Regions from separate parts of the Staphylococcus saccharolyticus genome, predicted to be linked through region 3. Evidence: riboswitches for the same ligand, from Rfam matches in the RefSeq annotation. Region 3 holds a riboswitch; each other region holds the start of a gene.

Region 1 (5,148 bases), 1.3 Mb from region 3:
CAGTCTTGTCAATATTACTACTTCGTGTAATTGCTGAAATGATTGCAACTCCATCTGTATTTGCTTTAGCTATAGTAGCAACATTAGATTCATTAATACCTCCTATTGCTACAATCGGAAAGTCTTTAACCCGCTCTCTTAATTGGGTAATCATTGACAGACCTACAGGTGCACTTGCGTCCTCTTTTGAAGCTGTAACATACATTGGTCCCACACCTATATAAGTAACTTGTGATAAATCTGAATTTAAATATTCTTCTATGTTACTTACACTTAAGCCAATAATTTTATTTTCAAACTGACTTGCAAATTGCTTCACTTCTTCATCATCTTGGCCAACATGTATGCCATCTGCATTAATCTCTTTAGCCAATGCAACATCATCATTAACAATCATAGGGACATGATAACCTTTACATAGTTGCTTTAATTTTAACGCAAGTTCTTTTTTCGCTTTACCTTTTAATGAAGATGGTCCCTTCTCTCGAAATTGATACAATGTGATGCCAGCTTCTAATGCTTCTTTTAAGACTTGTTCTATACACTTGTTTTCCGGAATATCTTGTGTTCCACAAATAAAATACACCGCTAATTGTTCAGGATTAAAAGCCATTAATTAAACCTCTTCTTTTTTTAAATATTTTTCATAAGTTACGTCTTCTAATTGGTAAAGTTGATCTAATAATTCTGGTAAAAATGAACCTGGGCCATGTACATACGATGCCTTTTCAGCCAGTTCTGCTGCGATATTATATACACTTACAGCTTCAATTAAATCATCTATCGAAGGATTCGTATTTTTAAATAGAAAACTTGCAACGATACCTCCTAATAAACATCCTGCACCAGTTATCTTAGCCAAAAGTGGAGAGCCATTTGATAATTTAATCATTTGATGATTTTGAGCTATGACATCATCTTTGCCAGTAATAACGACTGCTGTATTTAGAATGTCTGAAGCCTTTTTGGCAATTTCAACTGAATCTAAAGAATTATCACTATCCGTTCCTTTCATAGTTGTTTGCGAATCCACTAATGTTAGTATCTCAGAAGCGTTACCCTTAATTACTGTAACATCTACTTCGGCTAAAAATTTTTGGCAAAACTTTTTACGATATGTTGAAGCACCAACTGCTACCGGATCAAAAACAATAGGCGTCCTTTGTTGATTGGCTATTTTAACAATTTTTAAAATATCCTCTTCATTTTCATGAGTAAGAGTGCCTATATTAATTAATAACGCGTTAGCAACTTTTGTAAACTCTTCAGCTTCTTCAGGAGCCTCACTCATTGCTGGACTAGCCCCCAAACTTAGCAAGCCATTTGCTGTAAAGTTCTTTACCACGTCATTGGTGTAACAAATAATAAGTGGATTGTCTATACGTATTTGTTCTAATTTATTCATCATCTAACCCTTCCTTTTTCATATATGCAAAATGATTTACTGGACCTCTACCATTACCAATTTCTGGTGTATATTCGATACTAAGTGAAATGAATTCTTTGGCTTTTTTAACCGCTTGGTATATTGAACGTCCTTTAGCAAGCTCTGCCGCTATAACTGCAGAAAATGTACAACCAGTACCATGTGTATGTCTTGTATCAAAGCGTTTATTTTCAAATATAAAAACATCATCTGCAGTAAATAAGAAATCTTTTGCTTTATTTAAATCAGCTGAATGTCCACCTTTGATCACAACACCTTTGCTGCCGATTTCATTTATAAAAATAGAACCAACCTGACGCATACTGTCTTCATCATTAATCGTTAAACCAGTTATTTCTTCAGCTTCAGGAATATTTGGTGTAACAACATCTGCTAATGGTAATAATGTAGATTGTAAATGATCTTTAGTGTCATCATCCATAAGTGAATCTCCACTTTTAGCTAGCATCACGGGATCTAACACATATGGAATATCTGCATGAGTGGATAAGTAATCTCGGATAAGTTCCATCGTTTCTTTTGTAGCAATCATTCCTGTTTTAATTGCTTGTGGCAATTCATCACTAAATATACTATCCAGCTGTTCTTTAACCCAAGATGTCTCTAAATTATGAATATGTTGTACACCTAACGTATTTTGAGCTACAATACTCGTTATCGTTGCCATTCCATATACTCCACAAGAGTGAAATGATTTTAAATCTGCCGTTACACCAGCTCCACCAGTTGGATCAGTACCTGCTATAGTTAAAGCAATTTTAGGTTTATTCATTTTTATCGCCTTCATATTGCCACTTTTCATCTATATAAGCCATATTAAAGAAATGACGTTCATGAATTGTACTTTGTAAAAAGTTTTCTTTAATTTCAGCTTTTTGTTTTTCAGTACAATTTACAGTTAATCTGTCCATTAACTGATTGAAAACCTCTACTAACTCATCCATCTCAGTGCTGTAAAATTTAAACCAGTTTGAAGTCACCGATTCTTTATTAAGTCTAGAGTCCTTAATCGCACGTTTACCAATTACCGCATAAACATATGGACATGAAGCCATTGCTGCAATAGTATATGCAGCATTTTCATGAACAAAGGCATTATAATACATATGTTTAATATAATGATCTCCACTTGGTGGCCAAACTTTTTTCTTAACAATTTCATTATATGACTCTTTAATGTAATCAGCTAAAAATTCATGCGCTTCAACTTCACCTTCTAACATAAATTCAATTTGTTCAACTAAGAATTTTACATCTTTCATAGTATGAACTTTAGGTATAAGTAATGCATATAAGTTTGTAAACTCTTTTAAATAAGACGCATCTGCTCTTAGGTATTGTCTAACAGCCTGCTTAGATAGCTTCCCAACTAACAAATCCTGGATAAATCCATCATTATAAATATCTTCAATAATTGGTTGTGCTGCATCCCTTAATTCTTTTGAAAATGTCATAAAAAGCCTCCTTGGATAATAAAAAAACTACTTTCCAACAATGAAAAGTAGCGCGATCAAGGCATAAAGATGCATATTTGATTATGACTACTTTCCTACGTTGGTACTAACCAAATCAGGTTTATAAGGGTCTGAATATCAACATCTCAGCCATATGGCTCCCCTAGTAGTTATATGGATTATTTATTTCACTTACCACAATAGCAAACGATTACATATAAATCAATCAAATGAAACGTATAGTAAAACTAAGCAATAAAAAACCATCTTCCTCTATTGAGAAGATGGTTAAAATTAAGATTCTAAATTAAGCAGTAACCCATTGGTTAGCACCCGCTGAGTTATATAACTTAACTGCAGCAGCATCTTGAACGCTTTCTGGAGCGTTAGCTGGTGATTGACCTTTATATTCACTTGGAGCTACTGAATCCCATGTAGATTGTAAGAATTGATATTTACCTGCTGCACCTGAAGATGGATTAATTGCATGAATGTCGCCACCTGATTCACGTTGAGCAATTTGTTGTAAATGTGAGTTAACATTTACAGATGAACCACTTGAAGCTTTGCTTGATGCAGTAGTTGATTGAGTTTGGGGTTGTTGAGTTTGCTCAGTTTGTGGAGCAGATACTTGAGTTGATGGTTGTTGTGAACTAACTTCTTGCACTGATGCTTGATTATTTGAAGGTGTTGGTTGTTCACTTACATCTTCATGTGCTGGAGTTGATTGACCAGAACCTTCATAACTCCAACTCCAGTTTGAACCATCTGATTCAAAGTGGTATGTGTAACCGTTATAGTCAAAATTGATATTATAAGCACCTTGTTGAATAGGGCTTTCATTTAATGATTGATCATTTGTTTGTGCTTTTTGAGCTAATTCTGCTTTATCTACATTTGTTGCTTCACTTGCGTGTGCGTCGTGACCAGCGTTTCCTGCTACAACGCCTAATCCTACTGCTAGTGATGATGCAATAATTGTCTTTTTCATTATTAAAAATCCTCCTAAAAGTGATTTGTTTTCTTAACTAATTTACAAATACTACTGTAACATCTGAAAAATCAGTGTAGGTTACAGAGAAATAAAAAAAACCATCACTTTTTTACACTCGAATTACATTAAAAAATTGTATAAAATTAGTATAAAACCAACCTCAAAACTGTCATAATAGTTTTTTTCTGTCTTAATTATTAAACACAATTGTAATGTAAATGAAATTTGTCAGATAATTATACAGACATTAGCTTTTTTAAAATTTAAGCGACCATTTCTTTAATAAATACTTATTAAAGCTGGTCGCATGAGTATAATTGAAAGAAAAGGATAAATTAATTTATTAAAAATAGGATGGAGTTTAAGGAAGAGTTAATTCATTTAAATATTCATAATTTCTAATTCGACTGACTGATAAGCGTTTTCGTTAAATTGATTATCAAGGGGGTTGTCGTTGTTTTTCATTTTAGGGGACATAAATTTTATAGTTTCCACGTATAATTCAGTTACAAAATGCGTCTGTCCTTCTTTTTCATATTTTCTAGAACGCATTTGACCAGTTATACCTACGAGTGTGCCTTGAGATGTGTACTTTTCAATGTTAGTGGCAGTTTTACCAAAAGCTTTACATATTAAATAATCACTTGATATTTCATTATTTTCATCTTTATAATTTCTTTCAGTGGCGACGCAAAATGTCGCTACTTTACTTTCCTCCTTCTCATAAATTTGTGCATCTTTAGTTAGTCTACCAACTATTACGATTTTATTTAGCATATGTCACCTCCTTCTTGTAATACATCATAAGCAAGCATATATAGTTTGGTCAAAGTGACAATTGTTTTAAAATAGATAGCTATTTATAGTTAATTTTTGATATATTTAAAGAAAAAAGTTAATTACTGAACTAATATGTGCTAATCATTTGATTTATTGTATATAAAAAAACATTTGGGATGTGAAAAGATGAAAACGTTCAAAGCGGTACGATTTCAGATTGTAAATGACCATGGTGGTGTGTCTGAATATGCAATCGAGGATGGTGTTATCATAAATAAAGAAAGCAGTGGCACTGGCTGGCTGTTGGAAATAGTCATTTCAAATGAACATTATGAAACATTTAAAAATTATATGGACCAAGAAAAGCTTTTAGATATTAGAGTAGTTATTACAAGAACTGCAAATGATCCTGCTTTATTTGATGCAACTGTTAAAAACGTTAATACATTTAAATATACTATGTCAGTCGTCTT
Region 2 (5,148 bases), 420 kb from region 3:
TAATATTGATTCTAGTAAAGATGTTTTACCTGCACCATTTTTTCCTGTAATTGTTATCCATTCACCAGAATGTATCTCGAAATAATCAGTAGAAAACAATGTCTTTTTGCCACGTATGATTCTTCCATTTTCAAATTTAAATAAAGATTCTTGAGAATGATTATGTAATTTGATAGGTTGAGGTGCGTTGTTCCAAGCTTTAGGATGCCAAACACCATATTCAGTTAATAATTTTTCATAATGACTGAGAATAATTTCCGGTGTATCGTCTGCAATAATTTGTCCGTCGTAATTCATCAACAATACACGATCAACATGATGCCAGATATGTTCAACTTTGTGTTCAACAATCAAGACGGTTTGATCATCCCATAGTTCAATGAGTTTTTTCCATAAATATTCAGTTGCTTTTACGTCTAACATAGCGGTTGGTTCATCTAAAAATAACGTTTTAGATTTTTGAAGTATTGTTTCTACGATAGCTAATTTCTGCTTCATCCCACCACTTAATTGATTCACATATGTTTGATCAGTTACGTGTAAATTAACAGATTCTAATGCAGCTTTGATTTCAGCGTCCATTTCGCTGCGTGGTAGTTGTCTATTCTCAAGGACAAATGCTAATTCCTCATAAACTTTGGGCATACAAAATTGAGTGTCAGAGTCTTGGAAAATAACTCCACTTTGATGATCTATTTCTAAGTCATCATATTTCATTGGAAGTTCTATTAAATTTGGTACGATGCCACTTAATACATTAAGTAACGTGCTTTTACCTGATCCAGAGGGACCAAGTAAAAGCACTTTTTCTTTATCATTGATTTCTATATTTAAATTATCAAAAATTTTTCTATCCCCATTTGGATATTTCAAACGCAAATTTTTAACTTTTAACAATTAAAAAATCCCCTTATAGGTTATCGTAATCTTGTTGTGAAGCAGGTCTAAAGAATTTAGTAACCCCAGTTTTATCTAGTGCTTTAACAATACAATAAGAAACTAAACCAGCTAAAACTATACCACTAATTGAACGGAAAATGATAAATAGTAATAAGTTCCATCCCGCAACTTCATTAAGGTAGCCATAAAAATAATCTACTGGGAACGACACTAATGCAGTTGCTAATCCAGCAAGCATCGCTACAGCTGCAGAACGTGATTTATATTTAAAAATAGCGAACACAATTTCACATGCTAAACCTTGTAATACAGCATAAATAATTGTTGGAATATCAAATTTTCCCATGACTATAGTTTCCCCCGCACCGGCAGCGATTTCTGCTAAAAGAGCAATCCCTGGTTTAGGTATGATTAAGTAACAAACAATTGCAGCCATAAACCATACACCGTAAGTCAATTGCTCTAGGTGAATACCTGCAACCTGTACTACATTGTAAATAAACCACCATAGGTTATAAATGATTGCAAATACTACAGAAATTAACACTGTTACGAGTATTTCTGATAGTTTTAAACCTTTTGACATAACAATCCTCCTAAAAAACGCACAACCCTTCCTAGGAAAGCTGTGCGTCAGAAGATAAATCTAATTTGTTTCATTCAATTAGATTATATAATTAACTACACTTTCCTACGCTAGTATCTAGCTAGATCAGGTTCAAAGGGTTTGAGGTAAACCTCATCTCAGTAAACATACACCCCTAGTGCGTTCGATTATTTAATTAATTTAAATGTATGATTTTTATTAAACAATGTCAAGGCTGATTAAAACAAATTAAAGTATATTAATAGATAGTTTTACAATAATTGAGTAGCTATTCGAGTGTATTCAAAAAGTAATGGTTTATCTTTCATAAATTAAAATATTGAAAAATCACCAGAATTTATTACAATTTTTTGAATGTTTTTTAGGAGAACTAGAAAATAATTTATTTATGGGGTGCTTTTTTAAATAAGGAGAACGTCTTATGATAAAGATTGTCCGTATTTGCGGTGCTGTAATTTTATTATTGAAATGTTACGCAGTGATAAATTTTTTCTTCTTTGATTGATGGGCAGGTTATTCAAGTCAGAAACAAATTAATACTTACATTAAAAATAATGACACGTATCAACTTCATAGAATTACGACAGATAAAAAAACATATAACTTTTTATTAAATGAAGAGTCGGTTTTAATCAAATTGCAAGCAGACAATCAAGGAAGTGGTGATTTAGGCTAATATATAGTGAATGTTAACGATAAAAATGCGTATTTGGCTGTTTATATTAAATATGATTTCTTACCAGAAATACCAAAGGTAAAATCGTTAAAATTAGAAAAATAGTTTTGATTCACTGCCAATATAGTATTCTAAGGATGATTGCTATAAATTTAAGCGAAAATATATAATCTGTAGATTTATGTATTAGTAAAACCTCAGAGTTAACTCTGAGGTTTTACTTAGCATCTATAAATATTTAATTGTTTTTGCATGGAAAAATGTCTTTAAACTACTAATCTAAAGTATCCTGAATATCTTTTTTAGTTTGTTCGATATCGTCAGTTTTTTCTTCATTTTGTTCTTTTAATTTTTCTTCAACTTCTTTAGCTTGTTCAGCTGATTTCTTTTTATATTCTTCTTTTCCCATAATATTTCCTCCCCCCTTAAACAGGAATTTTAGTTTACACATATAAGTTACCCCGTTATTCTAGTAATAAACGTTTATAAGACTATAGACGTATTTAATAGTTAATTTAAAGACAATTATAAAATCTTCATATATAATAACTTTTGAGGTGAACAGTATGTCTTTTCTTAGGAAACACACCGAGATCATATTTAGCTACATTATCGGTATCGTTTCACTTTTCACAGGTCTCATCATTCTTATTAACTTACCATTAATTAAACACTTTAATGGGGATAAGAAAGTTAATACACATGTACATAATGTATGGGAATTTCTTAATGCATTCTTCGCTGAAATCATTAAAGTGATGAGTAGATTTATAGGTTGTTTTCCAATAATAAGTGCCATTATTATTATTATGTTTGGTATCTTATTAATGTTATTAGGTCATACGTTATTTAGAACAATAAAATATGACTATGACATTTCTATTTTCTTTTTGGTTATTGGTATTATGTATTTCATTATTACATTATTACTTATGACACAAGTTTATGGTTTCTTCGCAATCGTATTTATCATACCGTTCATCGTACATATTGGATATATCGTATATAAAGATGAATTAAATCATAATAATCGCAAAAATCACTATATGTGGATTATTGTGACATATAGTATTAGTTATTTAATTACACAAATCGTATTATATGGTCGTATTGATGCTAATGAAATTGAATCAATAGATATTTTAAGTGTAAATACTTTCTTCATTATTATGTGGTTATTAGGTCAAATGGCAATTTGGAATTTCTTATTCTTAAGACGTTCATTACCTTTAACTAAAGAAGAATTAGGTGAAGAAGAACCTGAGCTTTCAAGAACTAATAAAGGGAACGTATCTAATCAAACAAAAGTTCACTTAAAACAACTCCAAGATAAGACAACAGAATATGCACGTAAGACAAGAAGAAGTGTTGATTTAGATAAGATGAGAGCTAAAAGGGATAAATTTAAAGATAAAGTTAAGAATATAGTTGATATTCAAGAAGACGATATTCCACATTGGATGAAAAAGCCTAAATGGATTAAACCAATGTATGTTCAACTATTTTGCGGTGTCGTCATTTTATTCTTCGCATTTTTAGAGTTTAATAATCGTAATTCTTTATTCTTATCCGGAGAATGGGAGTTGTCACAAACACAATATGTTGTTGAATGGGTTACACTTATTTTGTTACTATTCATCATTATCATTTATATTGCGACGACACTAACTTATTATTTAAGAGATAAATTTTATTATCTACAGCTCTTCATGGGAAGTATATTATTCTTTAAATTCTTAACTGAATTTATCAATATTATGATTCACGGTTTATTACTATCGATCTTTATCACTCCAATCTTATTATTAATGTTAATCGCGATGATTGTCGCATATTCATTACAATTGAGAGAGAAACCGTAAGGTATTGATTGTAGCCATTGTTATTGAATTTCAATAACAATGGCTTTTTTACGTATGATTTAAAGAGGGAATTTGTTAAAATGATTTTAAAATTGTGATTAGGCAATAGTAACTTTAAATATGATATAAGTACAACTTAGTATTAAATTTAAAAAGAAAGGTAGACATATATGAAGACTGCTACATTAAATAAAGGCAAGGAATCAAAGTATTTAAATCACTATCCACTGATAGATGAAGAAGATATATATGCGCATGATCATTTAAAAGAAGGTGATTTAGTTAAATTAGTTACTGACCAACAACAATATATCGCAACTGGTTATGTAGGCCGTCAACATAAAGGTTTAGGATGGGTTTTAAGTTATGATGAAAACGCAGAAATCAATACATCATTTTTTGTACATTTATTTGAAAAGGCATTAGAGGGAAGAGAATACTATTTTAATATTGAAGGAACAAATGCTTTTAGACTATTTAATGCTGAAGGTGATGGTGTAGGTGGATTAACAATTGATAACTATGACAGTCATCTTTTAATACAATGGTATTCTAAAGGGATTTATAAATTTAGATACAACGTATTAGAAGCAATCAAGACTGTTTTTAATTTTACGTCTATTTTTGAAAAAATGAGATTCAAAGACACTTCATATGCAGGTGGATTTGTTGCAGGTGAAGCACCTGAATTTCCGATTATCATTGAAGAAAATTTCACTTTTTATAATGTTGATTTAAATGATGGATTAATGACTGGGATCTTTTTAGATCAAAAAGAAGTACGTAAAAAATTGCGCGATCAATTCTCTGAAAATAGACATGTACTTAATTTATTTAGTTATACTGGTGCATTTTCAATGATAGCTGCAGAACATGCTCGTTCTACTACAAGTGTAGATCTTGTAAACCGTTCAAGAGCGCTTACTGAGGAAAACTTCGGATTGAATGGAATTGATTCTAAGTCACAATATATTTATGTGATGGATACCTTTGATTTTTATAATTATGCTACACGTCAAGGTTATCAATATGAGACAATTGTTATCGATCCACCAAGCTTTGCTCGTAATAAGAAAAAAACTTTCTCAGTACAAAAAGACTAT
Region 3 (5,148 bases):
ATAAAAATTATGTGTTGTTTACTTCAGATTCTAAAGCAAATATGTCAGGGAATTTTAAGTTCATATATGAAGAAATGCTTAAAAAACAATTGGACAAAAAGCTGATTATACATTCTATTTTTAAACCTAATGTGGCAGATAGAAGATCATTACTTGATAAAATAAAATTTCCATATCTTCTAGGAAAATCAAAATATATTTTATTTGATGATTACCATCCCATGATTTATAAACTCTCATTTAGAGCAAATCAAGAAATTGTTCAAGTATGGCATGCTGTTGGTGCATTCAAGACTGTAGGGTTTAGCAGAACAGGGAAAAAAGGGGGACCTTTCATCGACGCCATTAGTCATAGAAATTATAGCAAAGCTTATGTTTTTTCTAATAGCGATATTGTTTATTATGCTGAAGCCTTTGGAATTGAAGAGCATAAAGTTTTTCCGACAGGGGTTCCGCGTACGGATATTTTATTTGATGAATCATACAAGAATAACGTTAAACAATCTTTGGAAGCAAAGTTGCCAATTATAAAAAATAAGAAAGTCATTCTTTTTGCACCTACTTTTAGAGGGAATGGACATCGTACAGCTCACTATCATTTCTTTAAAATTAACTTTTCGAAATTAGCACGTTATTGTGAAGAACATCAAGCAATTGTTTTATTTAAAATGCATCCTTTTGTTAGGAATAAATTGCACATTCCAGCTAGCTATAGTAAATATTTTTTAGATATTTCAAATTTTCGCGAAGTAAATGATGTATTTTTCATTACAGATATTTTAATTTCCGAATATTCATCATTAATCTATGAATATTCTGTTTTTAAAAAGCCAATGTTATTTTATGCTTTTGATTTGGAAGATTATATTTATACGAGAGATTTTTATGAACCATACGAAACCTTTGTTCCAGAAAAAATAGTTAAAACTTTTGATGAACTTATTATAGCGCTAGAAAATAATGACTATGAATTAGAAAAGGTAACGTCATTTTTAAATAAAAATTTCAAATATCAAGACGGTAAATCAAGTGAACGATTAGTTAAAGATTTATTCAAAAATTTTATCCAATAGACAATTATTTTCAAAAACCACCTATACATACTACTTATAACAATAGGTAATTTAATGACGAGATATTAAATTCCACATAAGAAGCTAAATCAGTTAAGGTTAAACCATATGTCTTTAAAGAATGTCTAAACTACCTCATTTTTAATAAACATTAGATTATTAGGCTACAACATTATACTAACTCACCTTAAATAAATGCTAGTATAGTGTTAGATAAACTAAAAAGAAAAGTACTTAAACAAATACGCTAGCTTTCGCTTTTGGATTACTTTTCATCTTTTATATTTAAGCGAGATTCAGTTTCCTACAATTGTTATGAAACCTATAATACAATAATTTATGTAATTATAATTAACATAAAGAATCTTTTCAGGAGAGACTTAAAATGGAATGGATATTATTTGATAAAGATGGAACATTGATAGAATTTGATAGTAGCTGGGAAAAAATAGGCGTTCGTCTCGTTGATAAACTTTTAGATACGTTTCCAGTGCATGATAAGGAAGCTGCGCATCGTCAGCTTGGGATTATTGATGATAAAGTAGTACCTGACTCTATTATGGGTTCTGGTTCATTAGCTGAAGTGATTAAATCTTTCGATGATGTCACTGGTCAAGATACATCAGATTGGACTAGGGATACGAGTCAAGAACTTGTGGATACAAGAGAGCCTGATAATAAGTGGATTGAAGGTGTTCAAGATACAATTCAAGAACTTCGGAATGAAGGTTACCGTATTGGTATCGTTACTAGTGATACAAAAAAAGGTGTTGATCATTTTCTTGAAGAAACGAACACAAGACACCTTTTTGATCTCGTTATTTCTACTGAAACACATGCAGAAGAAAAACCTCATCCGAAAGTGTTAGATCCACTATTTAATGCTTATGATGTTTTACCAAATCAAGTTGCAATTATAGGTGATACTCCTAATGATATGAAAACAGCTATAAATGCTAAATTAGGATTAGGCATCGGTGTACTGACAGGTGTAGCAAAGAGAGAAGAACTGTATGAAGCAGATGTGATTATTGATAGCGCTAAAGATATAAAAAAAGTGCTAGAACAATATGAAAAATAAAGTGTTTTATGAAAGTAAGAACGACGTGGGACTTTTTTGGATTTATTCAAACTTCCACGTCTTGTTTTTAATGTACTTTAAATGAGGAATTTAAAGATTTAAAGCCAAGCAACTCACGCAATGTAGACGACTGATATGCATCTCTAAATAATCCACGATGTTGTATGGTATAACATGTTCTACAAAATCTTCAAGACTGTATGGTAAAGTAGCATTATCACTAGCATTAAAAGCTTGATTATCTGCAAAAAACACTATATCTAAGAGTCCTTTTTCAGCTATATGAGCTAAATGCTGGTAATAAGAGACGTTACCAATGTCTTCGATATAAGAATCCTCCATACGCCATGCAGATTGATGATGACCACACCCGTAAAGTAAAACACCTATGTTCATTTGACATTTGTTTTTCATATGAGCACCTCATTTATTAATTTCTTTTAAAAATGCGTAAACTAAAATTATACAATTAATTCATCGTTAAGCCACCATCAACAGTAATATTTTGACCTGTTACACCGCGGGCTTCATCTGATGCAAGATATACAACCATATTCGCAACATCTTGAGGTGTTGTAACCTTTTAAGAGGAGTTGTTTGAGCGATTAATTCAAATACTTCAGGAGTAGTAACAGCACTAGCATCCGTAGTCTTTAATAGACTACCTGAAACAACATTTGCTGTAATTCCGAATTGACTAAGTTCGGCTGCAATATTACGAGTGAAACCGATAAGTCCTGCTTTTGCAGTTGTATACCATGATAAGGAACGACAGGGTTTTGATACAGATTAGTTCCAATACTTATGATACAACCACTTTGTTGTGCAATGAATTGAGAAATAACACTTTGTGTAACATTGAATGCACCTTTTAAAGTACCATTAAGTTGTTGCTCATAATCTTCCCAAGTTAAATCCTTAAATGCTTTCTGTTGTGTTGGATCAAATTTAAAATTAACTAATGCATTATTAATGACAATATCAATTTGACCAAAATGCTCTGTGGCTTGTTGTATCATTTGATCTACTTCAGTACGATTTGTAACATCAGCTTGAATAGCAATGACTTTATTTTCATCATAATTTGCGATTAAACGTTCTGCTTTGTCTTTATTTTGTTTGTAATTGACTACGACATTGTAATTTTTTCCAGTAAAGTTGTCGCGATTTGAGCTCCAAGATCACGACTACTTCCTGTAATAATTGCAGTTTTTATCATTTTTATAAGCGCCCAAGTTAAACTTTAATTAAGAAAAAATGCACAACACTCTAGAGAAAAGTTGTGCATCTTAGTAATTAATATATGAAGACAGATTAATAGTAAGATTATATTTCACACTTTCCTCCGCTAGTGTTAACTAGTTCAGGTTCAAAGGGTTTGGATAAATCTATCTCAGTTCTTAAACACCCCTAGTGCTATATATTATAAACATATGTGTTTTGAAAAATAATGTCAATACGATTAAGAAGCTCTATACATTTTTCAATAGTAAAAGAAACATCCTGTAAAAATTTTCCGAGGAAAATTGAAGTTGCTCGATTTTCCGTGGAATTATTTTTATTATCTATTATCAACTTCACGATAAATTTTAATAATACGTGCAATTTTTTCAATAATAGGATTTAGAGAATCTAAATCTTTATGAATATCGTATTCATTAATATTCACGCGAACTACAGGACAAGCATTAAAGTTATTTATCCAATTTTCATAACGTTTAAATAGCTTTTTCCAATATCCAGGATTAGTATTAATCTCCATATCACGACCGCGTTGTTTGATACGATCAATCACCTCATCATAATCACACTCTAGATAAATAAGCACATCTGGTTTGGGGAAATATGGTGTCATTACCATGGCATCGAATAATTCTGCGTATGTATGATAATCTTCTTTACTCATGGTACCTTGTTCTTCATGCATTTTCGCGAAAATATCAACATCTTCATAAATTGAGCGATCTTGTACAAAACCGCCACCATATTCAAACATGCGCTTTTGTTCTTTAAAGCGTTTGGCAAGAAAATAGATTTGAAGATGGAAACTCCAACGTTCAAAATCGTGATAAAATTTATCTAAATAAGGGTTATGATCCACGTTTTCAAATGAAGTTTTAAAATTTAATTTATCAGCCAGTGCTTGTGTTAGCGTCGATTTACCTATGCCCACTGTACCAGCGATTGTAATGATTGCATTTTGGGGGATGCTATAATTATTCATCTTTAACGAGCTCCAATCATTGGTTTTACTATATTTAAAATATCTTGATAATCGTCTTCATTTTCAACAAAATCTACGTTTGTCGTATCAATAAGTACGATATTTGCACCTTCATTTTTTAACGATTCATAGTACGCTTGATAATCTTTTTTTAAAGTTAATAAGTAATCATCTTCGATGTGCGATTCAAAACTACGATTACGTTTAGCAATTCTTGATTTTAATACCTCTAAATCGGCATCTAAAAAGATAATTATGTTAGGCATTTCTAAGTCTTCAGTTAAAATGTCAAAAATGCGACTAAATTTATCAAATTCTGAGGCATTTAAGGTATTTTTAGCAAATATTTTATTTTTATGAATATGATAATCACTAACTACACCTTGGCGTAATTCTTCAATATCTCTAATTTGTTTATATCTGTTACATAAAAAGAACATTTCTGTCTGGAAACTCCACTTTTCAATATCATCGTAAAAATCAGATAAAAAAGGATTCTCATCTACAATTTCTTTTTCTTCATAAAAGCCTAGTGAGTGGCTTAAACGATTGGCAAGTGAAGATTTTCCAACACCTATAGGTCCTTCAATAGCAATAAAAGGTTTATTCATAATCACTTCTCCAAATGTTAAGATAGACAATGAGTATTGTACCATAAGTGAGGTATTCCGACATATGAGAAATGATAAGGATTATATGCGTTTAGCAATTAAAGAAGCGCACAAAGCAATGACTATTGGCGAAGTGCCTATTGGAGCTATTATCGTTAA

The links. A riboswitch is a leader RNA that binds a small molecule or an ion and turns the genes downstream of it on or off. The one in region 3 is predicted to bind thiamine pyrophosphate.
Region 1: linked by a shared signal. The riboswitch ahead of tenA (thiaminase II) and the one ahead of DYE57_RS10360 (SDR family oxidoreductase) in region 3 are both predicted to bind thiamine pyrophosphate.
Region 2: linked by a shared signal. The riboswitch ahead of DYE57_RS08285 (ECF transporter S component) and the one ahead of DYE57_RS10360 (SDR family oxidoreductase) in region 3 are both predicted to bind thiamine pyrophosphate.

Annotation. Positions count from the first base shown of each region.
Region 1 is NZ_UHDZ01000001.1:813,131-818,278, reverse strand. Features, by position in the region: gene thiE (thiamine phosphate synthase) at 1-613, opposite strand, end outside; gene thiM (hydroxyethylthiazole kinase) at 617-1,405, opposite strand; gene thiD (bifunctional hydroxymethylpyrimidine kinase/phosphomethylpyrimidine kinase) at 1,398-2,219, opposite strand; gene tenA (thiaminase II) at 2,212-2,901, opposite strand; TPP riboswitch at 2,977-3,076, opposite strand; gene DYE57_RS03865 (transglycosylase family protein) at 3,209-3,892, opposite strand; gene DYE57_RS03860 (single-stranded DNA-binding protein) at 4,277-4,672, opposite strand; gene DYE57_RS03855 (YwpF-like family protein) at 4,862-5,148, shown strand, end outside.
Region 2 is NZ_UHDZ01000001.1:1,686,505-1,691,652, reverse strand. Features, by position in the region: gene DYE57_RS08290 (ABC transporter ATP-binding protein) at 1-897, opposite strand, end outside; gene DYE57_RS08285 (ECF transporter S component) at 911-1,486, opposite strand; TPP riboswitch at 1,572-1,673, opposite strand; gene graF (glycopeptide resistance-associated protein GraF) at 2,458-2,592, opposite strand; gene auxA (lipoteichoic acid stability factor AuxA) at 2,750-4,045, shown strand; gene DYE57_RS08265 (class I SAM-dependent rRNA methyltransferase) at 4,216-5,148, shown strand, end outside.
Region 3 is NZ_UHDZ01000001.1:2,108,730-2,113,877, reverse strand. Features, by position in the region: partial or broken gene DYE57_RS10375 (CDP-glycerol glycerophosphotransferase family protein) at 1-1,073, shown strand, start outside; gene DYE57_RS10370 (HAD family hydrolase) at 1,459-2,154, shown strand; partial or broken gene DYE57_RS10365 (LLM class flavin-dependent oxidoreductase) at 2,356-2,568, opposite strand; partial or broken gene DYE57_RS10360 (SDR family oxidoreductase) at 2,624-3,248, opposite strand; TPP riboswitch at 3,478-3,576, opposite strand; gene DYE57_RS10355 (deoxynucleoside kinase) at 3,716-4,378, opposite strand; gene DYE57_RS10350 (deoxynucleoside kinase) at 4,381-4,989, opposite strand; gene tadA (tRNA adenosine(34) deaminase TadA) at 5,054-5,148, shown strand, end outside.